DNA from 4 places in the Heliomicrobium undosum genome. Region 1 is predicted to be linked to each of the others. Evidence: riboswitches for the same ligand, from Rfam matches in the RefSeq annotation. Region 1 holds a riboswitch; each other region holds the start of a gene.
The links. A riboswitch is a leader RNA that binds a small molecule or an ion and turns the genes downstream of it on or off. The one in region 1 is predicted to bind cobalamin.
Positions count from the first base shown of each region.

Region 2: another riboswitch for cobalamin. It lies ahead of GTO91_RS08975 (AIR synthase related protein); the one in region 1 lies ahead of cbiD (cobalt-precorrin-5B (C(1))-methyltransferase CbiD).
Region 3: another riboswitch for cobalamin. It lies ahead of GTO91_RS15460 (energy-coupling factor ABC transporter permease); the one in region 1 lies ahead of cbiD (cobalt-precorrin-5B (C(1))-methyltransferase CbiD).
Region 4: another riboswitch for cobalamin. It lies ahead of GTO91_RS14725 (uroporphyrinogen decarboxylase/cobalamine-independent methonine synthase family protein); the one in region 1 lies ahead of cbiD (cobalt-precorrin-5B (C(1))-methyltransferase CbiD).

Region 1 covers NZ_WXEY01000002.1:27,147-32,014, forward strand. The annotation lists gene GTO91_RS02150 (dipeptidase) at 1-73, shown strand, start outside; gene GTO91_RS02155 (LL-diaminopimelate aminotransferase) at 383-1,564, shown strand; gene GTO91_RS02160 (hypothetical protein) at 1,666-1,941, shown strand; cobalamin riboswitch at 1,955-2,126, shown strand; gene cbiD (cobalt-precorrin-5B (C(1))-methyltransferase CbiD) at 2,233-3,444, shown strand; gene cbiE (precorrin-6y C5,15-methyltransferase (decarboxylating) subunit CbiE) at 3,357-4,691, shown strand; gene cobI (precorrin-2 C(20)-methyltransferase) at 4,692-4,868, shown strand, end outside.
Region 2 covers NZ_WXEY01000007.1:155,244-160,111, forward strand. The annotation lists gene GTO91_RS08950 (efflux RND transporter periplasmic adaptor subunit) at 1-682, opposite strand, end outside; gene GTO91_RS08955 (MarR family transcriptional regulator) at 833-1,291, shown strand; gene GTO91_RS08960 (hypothetical protein) at 1,428-1,697, shown strand; gene GTO91_RS08965 (hypothetical protein) at 1,894-2,151, shown strand; gene GTO91_RS08970 (cell division topological specificity factor MinE) at 2,148-2,393, shown strand; cobalamin riboswitch at 2,536-2,710, shown strand; gene GTO91_RS08975 (AIR synthase related protein) at 2,831-3,574, shown strand; gene GTO91_RS08980 (ECF transporter S component) at 3,606-4,121, shown strand; gene GTO91_RS08985 (DMT family transporter) at 4,330-4,868, shown strand, end outside.
Region 3 covers NZ_WXEY01000025.1:35,675-40,542, forward strand. The annotation lists gene GTO91_RS15445 (hypothetical protein) at 98-274, opposite strand; gene GTO91_RS15450 (HD-GYP domain-containing protein) at 396-1,619, shown strand; gene speD (adenosylmethionine decarboxylase) at 1,695-2,066, opposite strand; cobalamin riboswitch at 2,364-2,545, shown strand; gene GTO91_RS15460 (energy-coupling factor ABC transporter permease) at 2,781-3,455, shown strand; gene GTO91_RS15465 (energy-coupling factor ABC transporter substrate-binding protein) at 3,452-3,787, shown strand; gene cbiQ (cobalt ECF transporter T component CbiQ) at 3,826-4,524, shown strand; gene GTO91_RS15475 (energy-coupling factor ABC transporter ATP-binding protein) at 4,567-4,868, shown strand, end outside.
Region 4 covers NZ_WXEY01000022.1:31,239-36,106, forward strand. The annotation lists gene GTO91_RS14715 (sporulation protein) at 1-238, opposite strand, end outside; gene GTO91_RS14720 (putative DNA modification/repair radical SAM protein) at 568-1,995, shown strand; cobalamin riboswitch at 2,087-2,275, shown strand; cobalamin riboswitch at 2,445-2,634, shown strand; gene GTO91_RS14725 (uroporphyrinogen decarboxylase/cobalamine-independent methonine synthase family protein) at 2,835-3,902, shown strand; gene GTO91_RS14730 (adenosylcobinamide amidohydrolase) at 3,902-4,660, shown strand; gene GTO91_RS14735 (S-layer homology domain-containing protein) at 4,724-4,868, shown strand, end outside.

The DNA.
Region 1 (4,868 bases):
CGTTGCTGGCGGCAATCTCATACGACTGCTCGCCCAATCCCTGCCGGAGCGACCGGGTGAAATACCGGAATGATTTAAGAAAATGGTAAAATATGAAGATTTCGTGTATGGGTAACGGAGGCGGAAGCAAAGAATAGGGACAAGGAACGGGACAAAGGGGGAGGCCGCATGGAGCGTCGAGACCTCCATTGTGAAACTTGCTTGTATGCCGATCGTGTCGGGGATTGTCTTCCCTGCAATGAATGCACCGACGGAAGCGAATACGAGTCGTCGATAGAAAAGGAAATGGACTGAGGGAGAAAGTAAGGAAACCTTGAAACATCCCCCGTGATAGGACTAGAATGAGAGTTGGCAATATGTGAATACGGGGGAGATACATAGCATGTTTGAATGGAAACCGGCTCGCCGGATGGCTAGCCTATCATCTGCCATGTTTTCGCGCATGGATGCGCTCCGGCAAGAGGTAGAGTCAGGCGGCGTTGATGTCATCAACCTCGGTATCGGCAGCCCTGATCGCCCCCCGGCTCCCCATGTCCGGCAAGCGCTCATGGATGCGCTGGCCCGAGACGACGCCTACGGCTATGCTTTAACGGACGGGCTGATCGAGTTCAAAAGCGCCGTCGCCGATTGGTACCGGGAACGGTTCAGCGTCAACCTCGATCCGAAGACAGAGGTCCTCTCCCTGATGGGCTCCCAGGACGGCCTCGGCCATCTTGGTCTCGCGCTGCTCGATCCCGGTGATATCGCCCTTGTCCCTGATCCGGGATACCCGATCTATACGGCGGGCGTCCTTCTCGCCGAAGGTGTCCCCTATCCGCTTCCGTTGGAACGGGAGCGTGACTATCTGCCCGATCTGGACGCCGTTCCGGAAGACATCCTCCGCCGGGCCAAACTGATGATCCTGAATTACCCGAGCAACCCCGTCGCAGCGACGGCGGAGCTAGACTTTTTTACCCGTGTTGTCAATTTCGCCCGCCGCAACAACATCATTGTGCTCCACGACATCGCCTATTCGGAATTGGCCTATGATGGCTACCGACCAGTCAGCTTCCTGCAGGCGCCTGGCGCCAAAGAGGTGGGTATCGAGTTCCATTCTGTATCCAAGTCCTATAACCTGGCTGGGTGTCGTCTGGGTATGGCGGTCGGCAACCGGGAGGTTCTGGCCGTTTTGGCCAATCTGAAGTCCAATATTGACTATGGCGTCTTCAAGGCGGTCCAATGGGCGGCCGTGGCGGCCTTGCGGGGACCCCAGGCGATCGTCGAGGAAAACGCCGGGGCCTACCAGCGCCGGCGCGATGTTCTCGTCGACGGCTTGGCCCGCATCGGCTGGCAGATGGATAAGCCGAAGGCCTCCATGTTCGTCTGGGCGCCTGTGCCCGAAGGGTTTGCCTCCTCCTTCGCCTTTGCCGAGGAACTCTTGCGTGAAACGGGTGTGCTCGTCGTCCCAGGCAACGCCTTTGGGGAGCGCGGCGAGGGGTATGTGCGCATCGCCCTGGTTGTCCCTGAAGCGCGATTGGAAAAGGCCGTCGAACGGATCGCCAAGCGATATCGTTTCGGCGGTTGAGCCAAGTCTATCTTTACGATCGATCGACGTCTCTCTTGTGGGATAGTTCGCCTGCCTTTGACATAAAATGGTGATAAGACACAGGCAGGAGGGCGGGACCCATGGGAGAAGGAAATCGCGAATCGCTGGAAGCGCTGAAGGACGAAGTGGATTACCTGCGCTCACGGCTGAATCAGTTGAGACTCAGTCGCCGTGTGTTGATGGCATTGCTGGAGACGGTGGACAGTGAACGGCGGGATGCGATCGCACGCCTCGAGGCGGAAAACCGCCGCCTGCGGCGATCTCGGCGAAGTGATGTCGAAAAACTGTCCCTGATCCGCAGTGACGACAGAAAAGTTCTTTGGATTTGCAGGAATGATTCAAAAGACGGCGAATAATTTTATGTATCACATTACGCATATTCGGGGCAGGCGTCACGTATGACGCAGGGAAGTCGGTGCGAATCCGACGCGGTGCCGCCACTGTGACGGGGAGGGCGCTTCTAAGGCCACCGGGGAACCGGGAAGGCGAAGCGTTCCGATGAGCCTGAGCCAGGAGACCTGACTGCCCCCACCGCGAGAACCCGCGCGCTACGGGGGAGGTGACCGGACCGGGGAATGGTCTTTTGATTCCCCAGGTTTGCATTTGTGTCAAATCCCACACCTTGCTGAGGGGGTGGGATTTTTTATGTGCGGGGAGAGTGGGAACAACTGCGAAAAGGCTATACGACGGGATCCTGCGCCGCCGCTGCGGCCAAGGCGGCGACAGGTTTCCTCTATGGAACACTTGGAACACTCGCCGAGACACCAAACGAAGCAACAGAGATTCCCGCTGCTTCAACGTTGCAAGAATCACTGCCGGTGGATATCCCGCTGCCCTATGACGGACGGCTGATCGTCAAGGCGGAACGCATCGATGAGCACGAGCCCTCTGTCAATGGAAACGGGGGAGTTACCTACCAGGTAATCAAGGATGGGGGCGATGACCCCGATGCGACCCACGGCATGGCGATCCGCGTCACTGCCCTGCCTGCGCCGGAAGGGATCCACATCGACGGGGGGCTGGGCGTCGGCCGGGTGACCAAGCCTGGCTTGGCCGTGCCGGTGGGGGAAGCGGCCATCAATCCGACGCCCCGCGCCATGATCACAGCCGCCGTCAAGGAAGCGCTGCCGCCCGGCAAGGGGGTTCGCCTCACCGTCTGGGCGCCGGAAGGAGAGCGGGTCGGACCTTCGACATTGAACCCTCACCTGGGCGTCGTCGGCGGCATCTCCATTCTTGGAACAACAGGCATCGTCAATCCCATGTCAGAAGAGGCGTTCAAACATAGCCTTGAGCCGCAGATCGATATCGCGCTGGCTGCCGGACACCGGACCCTCCTGCTGACACCAGGTCACATGGGCCGGCGAGGGTTGGAGCAGCGGGGAGCGCCCGCTGACGCCATCGTGCTGACGAGCAACTTCATCGGCCATATGCTCGACGCCTGCGCCAAAAAAGGTGTCCAGGAGATCCTGCTCTGGGGCCATGTGGGGAAGCTGGTCAAAGTCGCCGGCGGCATCTTCCACACCCACAGCAAGGTTGCCGACGGGCGCAGGGAGATCATCGCCGCCCACGCAGCCGTCTGCGGCTTGCCCTTGGAACTCGTCCAAGCGGTGCTGGAGGCCAACACAGCGGAAGCGGCGGTGGAACTGCTGCATCGAGCTGGCCGTCTTGACTTGTTCGACCACCTGGCCGAGGTGGCCGCCGAAAAAGCAGCCCAACGTTTTCGCGGAACTGTTTCGGTCATATTCACAGATTTGAAGGGAGAACCGCTAGGGTGGAGTCGCCATGCAACGCTTCCGGGATTCGACCGGGATTTCCGGTCACTGTCATCGGCATCGGTCCCGGCACAGAAGAATATTTGACACCAGCGGCGCTGCGGGCGGTGGAGGAGGCCGATGTTCTCGTCGGGGGGCCTCGCGCGCTGGCGCTCTTCGCCGGTTACAACAAGCCGGGACGGATCATCGACCGTCGTCTCGATAACCTTATCGACTATATCGCCTCCGAACGGCTATCGCGGCGTCTTGCCGTTCTCGTCTCCGGAGACCCCGGCTATTACAGCCTGTTGCCCCGTCTGATCCGTTCTCTCGGCGACGAACCGATCAAGGTCATCCCCGGTTTGAGTTCCCTGCAGATGGCCTTTGCCCGCCTCAAGCTCCCTTGGCAGGAGGCTGCCTGGAAGAGCATGCATGGCCGTCCTATGGAGGATGCCCTCGAAGCTCTCCGGCATCCGGGGTGGGTAGCCTTCCTGACCGATCCCGACCACACGCCGGAAGCGGTGGCCGCCTACCTGGATGCACAGGGGGAGGGGGAACGGCGCGCCTATGTGACGCGCAACCTTGGTTATGACGATGAGTCGGTCGAGGCTGGCACTGTACATACATTTGCACTTGTGAAAACAGGAGCGTATCAGCCGTCCCTGTTGATCGTCGAGGGGGGCTTTGACGTCGAATCGCACGGCAAAGAGAATGCCGGATCGAACAGCCAGACAGAGACGATTCTGGGCGTCCAGCCGGCGAAGGGTCCACTTTTAATGACAAATGTCGGCTTGCCGGATGATGCCTTCATCCGCGGCCAGGTCCCCATGACCAAGTCGGATATCCGGGCGCTCACCCTGGTCCGGGCGCAGGTCGGTCCGGGGGACATCGTCTGGGACATTGGCGCAGGCACCGGTTCGATCAGCGTGGAAGCGGCCCTCTTGTCAAGGGGCGGACGAGTCTTCGCCGTGGAACGCGGCCAGGCTGGCTGCGATCTAATCGAAGCCAATGCGCGAAAGCAGGGCGTAGACAATCTGGTTCCAGTGCTGGGTGAAGCGCCGGAAGCGCTCGTCCACCTGCCGGCGCCGGATGCGGTGATCATCGGCGGTTCCGGCGGAAAACTTCCGGAGATCTTGCAGAATGTGTGGGGTTGCTTGAAGGCGGGCGGCCGGTTGGTCCTCAACGCCGTCACCGTCGAGACGGTGGCCGTTGCTACCCAATGGCTGCGGGAACGGGGAATCTCTTTTCAGGCCAGTCAGATCCAGGTGAACCGGCTGGAGCCTGCCGGAACGGTTCACCTGTGGAAAAGCCAGAATCCCGTCGTCATCATCTGGACCCGAAAGGAGAGTGGCTGAATGCTGGGACGTTTTTACGGCATCGGTGTCGGACCGGGCGATCCGGCGCTGCTGACGCGGCGGGCCGTCGCCCTGTTGGAGACGACGCCGGTGATCTTTACGCCCCGTGGCAAAGGGGGCGGCGAGGGTGTGGCGCTGACTATCATTCGCGACATCCTGCCTGAATCAGCAGAGATT
Region 2 (4,868 bases), on a different contig from region 1:
TGAAAGCCGGCGCCGTGTTGGATAGGTATTCGCCCACGTTCACGTTGCGGGCCGAGACGATGCCAGAGATGGGCGAGCGCAGGACGGCGTTTTCCAGATCCACCTCGGTTTGGCGGACCTGGGCCAGACTTTGATTCAGCAAGGCCTGTGCCGAGGCGACGGAAACCTCGTCGGAGGCGTACCGCTTTTCTGCCGTTTCCAGGGCGCTCTTGGCGGCATCGAAGTCCGATTTGGGCGCAGCGCCGGCGTCAAAGAGCGCTTTGACCCGGTCGTAATGGCGCCGGGCATCGTCGAGGGCGATCCGGTTAATTTCCAATTGCAGGCGGGCCCGTTCCAGGCTGGCCTTGTTGACATCGACGCCGGCGTTGGCCGCGTCGAGACGGGCCTGGATGTCGGCGTTGTCCAGTTCCAGCAGGATGTCGCCGGCGTTCACCCGCTGCCCTACTTCGGCGTTGATATGGGCGACCTTGCCCTGACCTTTCGGAACCAGTTTCAATTCTTCTTTCGCCGCCAGTGCGCCGCTGAAGGTCAGCACGTTCGACAGGTCGGCCCGCTCGGCTTTTACGACCGTGACCGCCTGGGTCGTCGCCTCCGGGGCTGCCGGTTCGGGCGTTTTTCCGCAGCCTGTCCCCGCCGCCAGCAGGGTGACGGCGAGCAGGCCGACGCTGATTCGTTTTTTCACCGTAAAAATCCTCCTCCGCCAAATGCAAATGATGCTTTCATTGACAGCCGGTCTCAATCGGCCTAATATTTATCTTAGGTGCTAAAATATTTAGCGACTAAGACGTTATCATCGTAAGGGAGAGGACAAGAACTGTCAAGGGAAGAAGCAGTGAAAGAGCAGCACTTAAATTCCATCAAAGACTTGCTGGAGGTCTTTTTCTACAATGTGAAATGCGCCGCCCAGGATATCGGTCCGGAATACAATCTGGCCGACGGGCAGATCTTTCTATTATATATTTTATGGAAGTCGGGGACATGCAAGGCTACCTTTCTTGCCGATCAGATCGGCATCACCTCCGGCGCCGTCACCGGTATGATGGACAAACTGGCCGGCATGGGCCTGATCACGCGGGAGCGGTCGGAAAAGGACCGGCGTGTCGTTATGGTCACCCTGACCGGTGAGGGATTGAAAACGATCCAAGCGGTCCAGGACGCCCGTTTTGAACGGCTGAAGGGCCAGTTGCGGGAACTCTCCGGCGCAGAACTGGCGCAGGCGGTGGCGGCCTTTGAGAAGATGAACGGTGTGCTGAAGCCTTGTGTGCGGGGAAGCGGCGCGGCAGTGGGTTGATGTGGTTGCAGATGATAGACGCTCCAGACGATGCGGATGTTACAGGTCTTATAGATATTACAGAGGGAAAAGGATTCGTTTTAAAGATGGCTGGGTGAGGGATACTACGGCCGGAACTTTTAAGGTGGTGACCGATATGGGTAAGGGAAGAAAGCTGGACAAGTTGCAAGATACAGCGGAGAAGACACCACAGGATCACAAAACGAACGAAAAGGGCAACCGTCCGTCCACCGGCATCGTACTGGCCGGTCTGGGCGTGCTGGTTGCCCTTTTCGGGAGTTTAACCGCCGGTGGTTTTATGGTTATTGCCGGGCTTGCCGTGCATGGGATTCAGCGTTACTTGGCGCAAAAGGCGGAAGAGGCGGGTGACGGATCGCAAAAGTCGATGAACAAGCGGAAGCAGTGATATTGACAGGATGATTTCTCCCCGAAAGGGAAGATCATCAAAAACTCAATCGGGCTGAGAAACGATGTTGATGTCGCTGTTACATTGGAGGTGACTGCGATGAAAAGCCATCACCTGGAATCCAACCATCTTTTAAGTGTAGTCTAACTTTCTAACCGGAATGTATATCTTTATTAAAATTTAGGACCATAGCTTCTTGTATAGCAGGAAAAAACAATTACTTGTCGAACTAAGTAAAAATTTGCAAGTGAAAACAAGGCTGGTGGTACTGATGTTCGACGTTAAAGAACAGAGTAAACGGTGTGTTTACGAACTGGTTGAAAAGATAAGTTTAACTGAAACGGGTGCGGAAGCGCGACATATTCTTGAAGTTGAGGGTCAAAACTATACCGTTGAAGATTTTTTGGCAGTAATGAGTGCTCTTAATTCGAATGGAAGCGAGAAGATTCAATGAATGACCTTTTCCAGAGTACTGATTTGTCGAGTGAATCGAATCAATTAATCCTTGTCATTGAAGATAAAGGTGCTGAAATTACTCCCCAATTAGTAAAGTCACTAACCGATGACATGATACAAGTCATCGCCAAGTATATTGAAATTGACCGTTCAAAAGTCAAGGTCAATTTGGCTACGGAACAGAGTTTAAAAAAGATTGTCATTTACATTCCAATTCTAAATATTCGTCGTGGAAAATGACTTTCTGACGGCTACCATCGAGATTCATACTAGACATCATAAATAAGCAAATTACGTCAAGAGAACAACGCCCGTAAATAAGTCGATGACAGTGTGTTGGGTATTGCCTTCAATGAGATAATTCTCTTATAATACAAGTAAACTACATCCTTTCGTTCCAGGTGCCCCTCCGGGGGAGAATAGGGAACCGGGTGTGATTCCCGGACGGTCCCGCCACTGTGACGAGGAGCCCTGCGCAGGATGCCACTGGGAAACCGGGAAGGCGCGTGGCGGCGATGAATCGAAGTCAGGAGACCTGCCTGTAACGGTGCGATTCATGAATGATGGCAAAGTTCATGGTTTCTTTGTTGTTGCCTCGGCAACGGTGAAGAGGCTATGGACTTTTTTCTTTTCCCACAGGAAATTGCAGGTCCCAGCAATGGAGGAGGTGAAATACCATGGGTTACGGGGGACGCGATGTGGAAGTGGTCTCTCTTTCCTCTGAACAGTGTTTGGTGGTGGCCTGCGACTCTTGCGGCGCCATCGGAGATAAGGAATTTGACGCCGTTCAGGTTTCTCCTTATATCGTAGGGATTTTCACCACGCGTGTCGCCTTGATGGAGGTCCTGGCAACAGGCGCTGAACCGGTTGCGCTGACAGTGACCGTCGCGAACGAACCCTTTCCCACCGGCGGCGAGGTGATTGCCGGTGTTCGCGATGAACTGGCCACTATCGGAAAGCGTGACCTGCCGATGGTCATCAGCACCGAAAAAAACATTCCCACAGGACAGACCGGCGTCGGGATCACCGTTGTCGGCGCAGTGGAGAAAGAGCGCCTGCGTGTGGGCCGTTCGCGACCCGGTGATTGTGTCTACAGTCTGGGGTGGCCCAAAGTGGGGGACGAGGTGGTGGTCGATGACGGCAAGGCGATCGCCCTGGCCGATCATGTGCGGGCGCTGCTGGCCCACCCCGGTGTCCATGAGGTGATCCCTGTCGGTTCAAAGGGGATCCGGGCGGAAGCGGAAAACCTTGCGGGGGCTGTTCATTGCCGGATCCGTGAGTGGCAGGCCAGCGCCGGCCTTGATCTGGAAAAATCGGCCGGTCCGTCCACCTGCCTCGTCTTTACCTCCGGGCCGGAACCGCCGGAGATCGCCGGCGCGCCCATTCACTATCTTGGCAGGTTGTCGGAAAGCGACGGCTGAAGCGATAAAAAAGCAAAGGAGGTCTGCCTCAATGAGCAACATGCCGATGCAATACAATGAAGCGCGCCCTTCTTGGAAGAGCGTCCGGGGGATCGCGCTGATGGGCGTCCTCATCGCCTTGAGCGCCGTAGGGGCGATGGTTAAAATTCCAAGTCCTGTCGGCACGATCGGCCTCGATTCGGCTCCTGGGTTCTTTGCCGCCCTGGCCCTCGGCGCCACAGGCGGGATGATCGTCATCACCCTGGGTCACCTGCTGACGGCTATGGTCGTCGGCTTTCCGCTCACCCTGCCTGTCCATTTCTTCATCGCTTTGCAGATGGCGATGTGGGCATACGCCTTCCGCTGGATGAATGAACGGTTTGGCTTGACGGCGGCCTTCGTCGCCGGTGTGTTCTTAAACGGCGTCGTCTCATCATTGACGATGCTCCTGTTAGGGGGCTGGGGAGCGGTCATGGCCGTGATGCCCTTTTTGGTAGCCGGTTCCGCCGTCAATGTGGGATTGGCGGCAGCCGCCTATCGAGGAATGAAGGGAATATCCTATAGGTAACCGCTCCTGTTCGAACTGTTTTTTGTATGTAACCGACATAGGCCCAACCTTTGATACCTGTAGCCGCAGTCAGAGCAGACTGCGGTTCTTTCTTTTGCTGCAGCCATTTGCTTGCTTCGCTCGATCGCGCGCTTGTGTTATGATGAAATGAACAATGCGCCCTGGAGAAAGTGAAAATACGCAATAGGAAGGTCGTGCAGTCGAACCATTGAATCCCTTTTATAAGTTGATCCTGACGCCGCTAATCTGGGCGACCAATTTTGTGATGGGGCGGCTGCTTGTCGTTGCCATCCCGGCCTTTGCCCTATCGAGCATCCGCTTCGCCATCGCCGCCCTGATCATGTTGCCGCTGGCCCTCCGCACACACCCCTTTCGGCGGATCTCCCGGCGTTCCTGGGGCTGGATCGGCCTGATGGCGGTGACGGGCGTGTGCCTGTTCAATACGGTGCTGTATCTGGGGCTCCGCTACACCACGTCTGTAAACGCCACATTGATCAATTCCCTGAGCCCGATGGTGACGGCCATGCTCGTCTTTCTCATCGATCGGGAGAAAATTCAGCGCAGCCAGGCTGCCGGCATCCTCCTGTCTGTGGCCGGCATCGCCGTGGTCGCGGCCCAGGGCTCATGGGAGCGGCTCACCCATTTGTCCTTCAATCCTGGCGACCTGCTGGTATTGCTGGCGACGGCGCTCTGGGCGCTCTACACCATCGCCGGACGCAAGGTAGCCCAGGAGGTGCCTGTCCTCGC
Region 3 (4,868 bases), on a different contig from region 1:
TTTTCAGTATGTTAAAAAAAAAGAGAGCCGACTATTTTGCCGACCCCGTTCGTTGAACTGATTACCGGTCTATTCAACTGTACGATGCGCCTGTTGGTCAGGCCACATGGTCCCGCAACTCGCGAACGCCTTCCTGTTCGCAGTAGGGGCAGGTCCGGGTGCGTTCGATTTCGCCCAGCATATCTACAGCCAGTTCCGCCTGGGAACGGGCGGGAACGATCACGTTGCGCACGGTGCCGCATTCGGTGCATTCCGCCGTAAACCGCTTGATCACAATATCACCTCCTTTGCCGGTTCAGAAAAATAAGGGGCAACACGACTTTATCTTATGGTAATATGGATGATAGATCTGTGTAGATCTCATTAAAAATCTGCAAACAATTGGAGGCATCCGGATGGCATCCTATACCCCCGTCGACCTCTCCCGGCTGCTCGGCGCCCTCTCCATGGCCCTGGACTTCACTACCCACGGGCTCTCGCGCCACCACCGCCGGGTTGCATACATGGCAGTCACACTCGGACGGGCGATGGCGCTTCCGGTCAAAACACTGAAGACCCTCTATTGCGCAGCCAGCATTCACGATATCGGCGCCGTCACCTTTGCCCAGAAGAGCGACCTCTCCCGCTTTGAGATCCACTCGCCCAAGAGCCATTGCGAACTCGGTCGGCGGATGCTGGCGAGTTCGCCCCAACTGAGAGAAGCCGCGATCATCATCGAACACCACCATGACCACTGGGACGAGCCGGGCCGGCAGGATGCTCCCGTCGATCCCACACTGCTCCTGCTGGGTGACTTGATCCACCTGGCCGATCGCATCGAGGTCCTCCTGACACCCGCCCATATCCTCTCCCAGCGCCGTCAGGTCATGGACGCCATCAACAACATGTTCGGAACAGTCTTCCGCCCCGAATTGAAGGACCTCCTCAACGAACTGGCAGGGAGAGAGAGCTTTTGGCTTGACCTGGACTCCCCCTTCATCGACGAACTGACCCGGCAGGCCGTCGGCGCCGACGAGCATACCATCCAACTCCCCTATTGCGAGTTGAAGGGTCTGGCATCGATCTTCGCCCGCATCATTGACAGCAAGAGCCGCTTCACCCTCCGCCACTCACGGCTGGTCTCGGCCTCGGCGACGCTTCTGAGCCAGTTATTCGGCTTCTCTCCCGCCGACGCTGCCCGCATGGAAGTCGCCGGCCTCCTCCACGATATCGGCAAACTGAGCATCCCTGAGGAGATTTTAGAAAAACCGGCTCAACTGACGCCCGACGAGTACCTGATCATCAAACAGCACACCTATCACAGCTACCACATCCTGAATCAGGTTCCGGGCTTTTCCGAGATCGCCCAATGGGGCGCCTACCACCACGAGCGCCTTGACGGCAGAGGTTACCCCTTTCACATCCCAGGGGAAGAACTCAGCGTCGGCAGCCGGATTGTGGCCGTAGCCGATATCTTCTCGGCCCTCGTGGAAGACCGCCCGTACCGGGATGGCCTTTCCCGCGAAAAGGTCGAATCAATCCTGAAAAAGATGGTCCTGGAAAAGGCCATCGACGGCGATCTGGTCGATCTTCTCTGCCAACACTACGACGACTTCGAAGCGTTGAAACAAACCATGTAAGCCGTTTTCATCAGATCAAAAGAATGGCATTAGAAAAAGCCTGGCGATGACCAGGCTTTTTTTCACGCGCCGTCGTTATTTCAGGACCTCGATCGGTCCGTCGCCGCGCTTGAGCAGCTTTACCGACGTCTTCTTGGGAACCAGCACCTTGATCATGTGGTTGATGGCCACTTCCGGATCCACCGTCTCCCCGCAGGTGTAGCAATCGAGGGCGGCAAAACCCTTCTCGGGATAGGTGTGGATGGAGATATGGCTCTCGGACAACAGGACCAGGACCGTCGCGCCTTGCGGCTCAAACTGCTGCTTCTGGGACGAGAGAACCGTCGCTCCGGCCGCCTTGGCGGCTTCAATCATCTGTTCCTCCAGGAACCGGGCGTCGTTCAATTTTTCGAAATCTACGCCCCAAGTGTCAATGGTGACATGTCGTCCGAAAGTGGAGTAATCCATCATTTCGGCCCCCTTCCCAGCAAATTGGATGCCGGGACCTACGTGATCCATCCGGGGGTGGGTCTAGACCCGCCCTAACAGGGACGTTGGTCTGTTTGAAGCAATCCAAACCCGATTTGGATGAATCCTGGTTCCCACCACAATGAGTATATTAATATCATAAATGGCGGGGCAAATCAATACTTTTTTTCGAGAGGATTTTATTGCCTGAACCTTGCGACACCCTTGCCCCGCGCGCCTTGACGTGTTACGATTGCATATAGATAGTGCTTTCCATAGCTATCTGAAAAATCGAACACGGTTACCCTTGTTGCAGGCGCCGCTCAGCGGCTGAAAAGGGAATGAGGTGTAAAGCCTCAGCAGCCCCCGCTACTGTAAGGGAAGACGACCCGCCACAGATCCACTGGACTTCGGTCTGGGAAGGAGGCGGGACCGGATGACGCCCGAGCCAGGAGACCTGCCCGCAACAAACGAAAGACCCACTTCGGGAGGAAGGGAGGGCTTTATTTTGTTGCCTATGGGGAAATCTCCACCTGGCGCAGACAATCTACCGCTTGGTCCAAGGCGATGACCGAAATCGAGGAGCTTGCAAGCATGCGATTGTAGTTTTTAGTACATATATATTCTCCAGAACGATACAGCAAGCGACGAAAACACCGGAACTTAGATAGGAAATCCCTACAACCACCCCTACACAAAAAGGAGTGTCTGCGAATGCATATCATGGAGGGCTACCTGCCCCTTAGCCATGCCGCTGCCTGGACAGCCGCCTCAACGCCCTTCGTCGTCCATGGGCTGCGGTCGATCCAAAAAACCGTCCGGGCCAATCCGGAAGCCAAAATGCTCCTCGGCGTCACCGGAGCCTTCTCCTTTGTGCTATCGGCGCTGAAACTGCCTTCTGTCACCGGCAGTTCCTCCCACCCGACCGGCACCGGCCTGGGCGCCGTCCTCTTCGGCCCCACCGTGATGACCGTTCTCGGCGCCATCGTGCTGCTCTTTCAGGCCCTCCTGCTGGCCCACGGCGGAATCACCACCCTGGGCGCCAATGTTTTCTCCATGGGCATCGTGGGACCTTTTGCCGCCTACGGCGTCTACCGGTTGGGACAGCGGCTGAGCCTTCCCTCCAACGTCTCCATTTTCGCTGCCGCCGCCATCGGCGACCTGGCGACCTATGTGACAACGACCTTACAACTCGCGATCGCCTTCCCGGACACAGCCGCCGGCGTCGCCGGTTCCATCGTCAAATTCGGTTCCGTCTTCCTGGTTACGCAGGTTCCCCTGGCGCTGGCTGAGGGCCTTTTGACCGTCCTTATCTTCAATGCTCTCTCGAAATACTCGGCCAACGAACTGTCTGCGCTGAACATCTTTTCGAAAGAGGTGAAAGCATGAACTGGCTGCGGAACAAGCTTGTCCTGATTACGGCTGCCCTTTTTCTGACGGGCGTTCCCCTGGTCATGCATTTCACCGGCGATTTTGCCGGCGCCGATGATCAGGCAGGCGAAATGGTGCAGACCATCGCCCCTGATTACAAACCCTGGTTCGAATCCCTTTGGGAACCGGGAGAGGAGGCAGAACCGCTTCTCTTCGGCTTTCAAGCCGCCGCCGGCGCCGCCTTTATCGCCTACTACTTCACACGCCGCCGCAAGAGCAGCGGATCCGACATGAGCGCCGGTTCCGGAATGGGCGGCGGCATGGGGCGCAATTCCGTCGGCAACGCCTGATGGTGAAATAGAACAGTTCACAAACGGGGTCTAAACAGATGCTCTACACGATCGATCAGTGGGCTTGGGCCAACAAACTGCGGGACAAATCGCCGACTGGGAAAGGGCTTGCCGCCCTGGCAGGGCTGCTGGCTAGCCTCCTCTCCCCCACGCCCTGGCTGCCCGGCTTGATCACGCTCCTCTCCGGCGCGTTGATCGTCTTCGCGGCCCGCGTACCCCTGTCCATCTTCGTAAAACTGTTGACTGTGCCTGGCCTCTTCCTCTTCACCGGGTGCATTACAGTGGCCTTTTCGCCATCCCCCCTTGACCCCGTGGCGCAGGTGACTATCGGTCCCTACACCCCTGGCATATCAGCTGCCGGTCTGGAACAGGCTGGCATCCTCTTCTTTCGATCCCTCGGCGCCACAGCCAGCCTCTATTTTCTCGTGCTTACCACGCCGATGGTCGATGTGATCGAACTAGCGGCCCGCTTGCGGACGCCCAAGATTGTGACGGAACTGATGCTTCTCATCTACCGCTTCATCTTCGTGCTCATGGAGACGACTCAGGCCATCGTCGTGGCCCAAGAGTCCCGACTCGGCTACTCCACGAAAGCCAACAGCCTTCGCTCCCTCGGTATCCTGGCGGCCAACCTATTCGTCCGCTCCCTCATCCGTTCCCGTGAGCTCTACATCGCCCTGTCGGCCCGGGGGTATGAGGAAGAGCTTCGTGTACTGCCACGCGCCAGAACCCCTTAAAAATAGCACCAGAACTCCCTAAAAAAGAGGATGGTTTTCATCGTGACAGCCCTGTTGGAAACGGAACAAGTGGAATACAACTACCCCGACGGCAACAGCGGCCTTCGGGGTATCGATCTTTCCCTCCCGGCGGGACGCAAGATCGCCGTCGTCGGCGCCAACGGCGCCGGCAAGTCGACCCTCTTCCTTCATCTCAACGGCGCCTTGAAGCCGCGCCGGGGTGTCGTCCGTTTCCAGGGTAAGCCCATCGATTACTCCCGCCGGGGCCTACGCGAACTGCGCAGCCACGTCGGCCTCGTCTTCCAGGATCCTGACGCCCAGCTTTTCTCCGCTTCCGTGGAACA
Region 4 (4,868 bases), on a different contig from region 1:
TGATGTCCACCTTCTGCACCAGGGCGTTCACCGTCACCTTGCGGTCATCGGACTCTGTTTCATATTGAGTCATCACCATCAGGCCGATTTTTTCAATCTGCTGCGCCACGCCGCCGCCCTTGATCTGGATGACGCCGCTCACGTCAGAACCGGCCGTCACCGTCTGCTGATGGAAAATGGCATTGACCTTGGCGCCGCCAATTCCGATGCTGGCCAGAGCTTTTTTGAAAAAACTCATCTGCGGTCCTCCTTTTTCATCAAAATGGAACTCCCAACCATGTCCTAAATCCAGTGTAACCGGAATAGGCCTGTCTATCAACGCTGAAGTAGACAGTGAAGAAAAAATCAAGGCAAAGAAAATATGAACCCTATTGCATGATCCGGTTGCTTGTGGGAAGCCAATCCGTTATGATAAAAATGATATCGAATTGGAACACTTGTACCAATCGACGCTTCTTTCTGAGTCAGTCGTTTGCGTCCTGCATTCTGCGTATCTGGAGAGTCCAAAATGTAACATATCAAACAATTTACCGTATCATTACATTTTTTCGACGGGCGATGATGGCGATGAACTTAAGCGAAAAACTGCAGATCTTATCGACGGCGGCTAAATACGATGTCTCCTGTTCCTCCAGCGGCAGCAACCGGGGGAGGAAGGCGGGCGCCATCGGCAGCACCGCTTCTTCCGGCATCTGCCACAGCTGGTCTGACGATGGACGCTGCATCTCCCTGCTCAAAGTCCTCTTCTCCAACGTCTGCTGTTATGACTGCTCCTTCTGTGTCAACCGCGTCTCCAACGACGTTCCCCGGGCTTCCTTTACGCCCGACGAATTGGCCGATCTGACGATCAACTTTTACCGCCGCAACTACATCGAAGGGCTCTTCCTCAGTTCCGCCATCGAGAAGGGGCCGGACCACACGATGGAGCAACTGGTGCGGACCGTCCGCAAGTTGCGTAACGAATACCGCTTTAACGGATACATCCACTTAAAGGCCATTCCTGGCGCAGACAGCCGGCTCATTGCCGAGGCCGGTTCCCTCGTCGACCGCATGAGCGTCAACATCGAACTGCCCACCAGTGAAGGCTTGCGACGCCTCGCTCCCCAGAAAAAAAAGGAAAACATCCTTAGGCCGATGGGGCAGATCACCGGCGCCATCACTCAGAACCGGGAGGAGCGACGGCAGTTTCGCCGGACGCCCGCCTTCGTCCCGGCAGGCCAGAGCACCCAACTGATCATCGGGGCGACCCCCGAATCAGACAGGCAGATTTTCACCCTCGCCGAGGGCCTCTACCGCAAGTTCCAACTGAAGCGCGTCTACTACTCGGCCTATGTCCCTGTCAGCGTCGATCCGCGCCTGCCTTCGCTGCCGGCGCCGCCCCTGTTGCGGGAGCACCGGCTCTACCAGGCCGACTGGCTGCTGCGCTTTTACGACTTTCAGGCCGATGAGATTGTCGACGCCGACAACCCAAACCTGGACCTGGAATTGGACCCCAAGACCGGCTGGGCGCTGCGCCACCTCGGCTTTTTCCCCGTCGAGATCAACCGCGCCGACTACCGCACCCTCCTGCGTGTGCCTGGCATCGGCGTCAAGTCGGCCAAGCGCATCCTCGCGGCCCGGCGGGTGGGACGGATCCAGTTTGAGCACCTAGGGCGGATGGGCGTCGTCATGAAGCGGGCGCGCTACTTCGTCACCTGCAACGGCAGGTATTACGGCGAAATCGGGCCGGATGCGGCCAGCCTCCGGCAGCAGTTGGTGATGCCGGAGCGGGGGGCGATTAAAGGAATGGCTGGCGGGGAACAGTTGACGTTATTTGGAGAAGAGATGGGGGCGGGATTGGCGATGCCGGCGCTGGAGACTCCGACTACGCTGATGCTTCCGGCAAGTCCAAAAGTCACTGCCGACACGTCATTATCACCAGGTCTTGCCTACCCGGCGCTGTTTTTGCCCGCTCCCGTTGAGGATCAGTGGTCGATGGTGACGGGGGATTTATAGGGGCCGTCGGATAAGGGGACGGCGGCCTTCGAAAAAGGGGGCGGCCATGAAGGAATTGTCCTCTTCATCGCGAACATACTAACCTGTAAACCGAATATGTCTGGGAACAGGTCACCTGTCCGGAGGACAGGTGTGAAAAGGGAAGCCGGTGCAATACCGGCGCGGTCCCGCCACTGTGAGAGGGAGGCCCCCCGTGCGATGTCACTGGCGCGATGCCGGGAAGACGCGGAGGCGGCTCATGATCTCGAGCCAGGAGACCTGCCTGTTCTGACACTGCCAGTGTACCTACGCGGATAGGGAGGTGGTCTGCTTTGCCGTTCATGCATTGCCGTCTTGGGATGCGTCACGGCCCGAGTGAACCATGACCTTAGCCGAAAGGCTGAGGTTTTTTGCGTTCCAAGGGCGGATAAGGCATTTTTTCTGTTCCTTCCTCATAGGAAAGGAATGACAACTGAATCATGCGAACAGGTCGCCGCCCGAAGGGCAGGCGTGAAAAGGGAAGTCCGGTGCAATGCCGGCGCGGTCCCGCCACTGTAAGGGTGTGATGAGGCTCTTCCATGTCACTGGCAGCATGCTGCCGGGAAGACAGAGCCCCAGATGACCCCGAGCCAGGAGACCTGCCTGTTCGTGATCACCGGTCGAACCTACGGAGGATAGGGAGGTGATGAAGGCGAAAGGCGCATTCGCAGGCGCTTGGCGTGCTGTTCATCATTCTGCCCCCAGTCGATCGGCTGGGGGTTTTTGCATGTCCGATTCATTCCATTTGTCGACTAGGCGATTTCGATCTAACTGCGCAATTCTCGCGCAACCGCCAGCGACACACAAAAGGAGGACACACCATGTTATACCCTGGCGTCACTACCGGGATTGGAAGTCTGCCTCATGGTGATGTAGAAAGCGCCATGGCGGTCATCCGCCACTTTTGCCCGGAGCTGCCCCATTGGCCCCAACTGCATCTAAAGTATGCCGGCGACAGTCTACTGGCTGCCGCGCTATCGCCTTTGCAACGGGTAGAGCTGATCACAGGAAAAACCAACGGCTATCCGGTGATCGACACAAGAGCCGATAGCTTCCCCGATGCCTTGTCCGCTTTCTATGAGGCTTACGAGAACGAGGCGGCCTGTTGGATCCACCTCCATGAAGAGTCTCCCTTTCATATCGATCAAGATAGTTACCTGGCCTTCAAATCGACGATCACCGATGCGCCTCGCCAGTGGCCTGACGTGGCCGCCCTCCAAGGTGAGATCCTCGGCCCGCTCACGCTGGCTTTGAATGTCGTCGATGGCAAAGGGCGCGCCGTGATGCATGAGCGTCTCTTATGGGATGTTCTCTGCAAGAACTGCGCCATGAACGCCGCCTGGCAGGTCAAGGACCTGCGCAGAACGGGGCATCCCGTGCTGTTGATGATCGATGAGCCGGCGATGATCGGATTTGACGATTGTGATCAGGATTCGTTAACGGCGCATGACCTGCAAAGAGGCATGGAGGAAATCATCGTGGCCATCAAACGCATGGGCGGCCTGGCCGGCATCCATGTCTGCGGGCCTGCCGATGGATCCATCCTCTTCGCCAGCGGCGCTGATGTGGTGGGATTTGACGCCTATCGCTCCATCGATACCCTTACCCGTCATATCCCGGAACTGATCGCCTTTCTCGAACGGGGCGGCTGGCTGGCCTGGGGGATCGTGCCGGTCACCGGCGCCTTTGCCCATGAAACCGCCCTTTCCCTGACGCAGCGGCTCCACCAGCAGATCGATGAGTTGACGCGCTTGGGCGTTCCGGAGGCGTTGCTCCTGCGGCAGACGGCGCTCACCCCGGCTTGCGGCGCAGGAAGTCTATCCGAGGAAGAGGCGGAAGCGGTGTACGGTCGGCTGCGCGAGGTGTCGACGCTCTGGGGTTGGTATTAATGATACCGGTGACGCCGGCGCCGGGAAGCTGGCGTGCCCTCCTCCCTGGACTGCGCGGTCGCCTCGAAAAAGAGTGCATCCTCATCGCCGCCGATACATCCTGGCGCTGTGTCAGTTCAGGCATCCTCGGCGGGGGGATCAACGAAAAACGGTTTTTTGTCAACCGGCAGGTGCACAAAGATTATGATGACCGCCAGCCGCAACGCGAGATGATCGCTTTTCTCACGGGCGCTTTCCCCGATTGCCCCATCGACCAAACGACTGCGTTGATGACAGCCGCCTGGGTCTCCCAGGCGGCTTGGATGCAGAACCGCTGCGGCGACATCGGCCTCTCCGTGGTGGTGACAGCCGGTGTGAGCAACGCCTGCGCCGCCGGTGTCACCCCCTGCTGGGAAGGGACGCCAGGAACCGGGACGATCAACATCATGGCTTTTCTGGATCATCACCTCACAGACGGGGCGCTGATCAACGCCGTGCAGACCATCACAGAAGCCAAAAGCCGGGTACTACGGGAATTGCGTATCTGTTGCGCCCAGACAGGCGACTGGGCGACCGGGACAGGGACCGACGCTGTGGTGGTGGCCGCCCGGCCTGGCGGTGAGCCGCTGGAGTATGCCGGGCCGACGACACGGCTTGGCGCCTTGCTAGCCGTCACCGCCGGCGCAGCCGTGCGGCAGGCTGTTCAAGCCTACTTGAGCGCAACAGGCCGCCGCGAGCCGAAAGCGAAGGAAGCGAAGCAAACGAAGGAAAGGACATAAACGGGATTCAGGCAAAAACACAGGGTCGAAAACACAGCTAGATGAACGAAAGGATGGATGGTTTTGCATCCCTTTTATCGCGCCAACCAGAGCAGCCGAAAAACAGCGGCGCTGGTGATGGCTTTCCTGCTCCTTTGGAGCTTTTGCCTACCCCTTTTCACAGCCCATGCGGCGTCAGGAGATCCGTCCGTCCAGGCCGGTCAGTTGG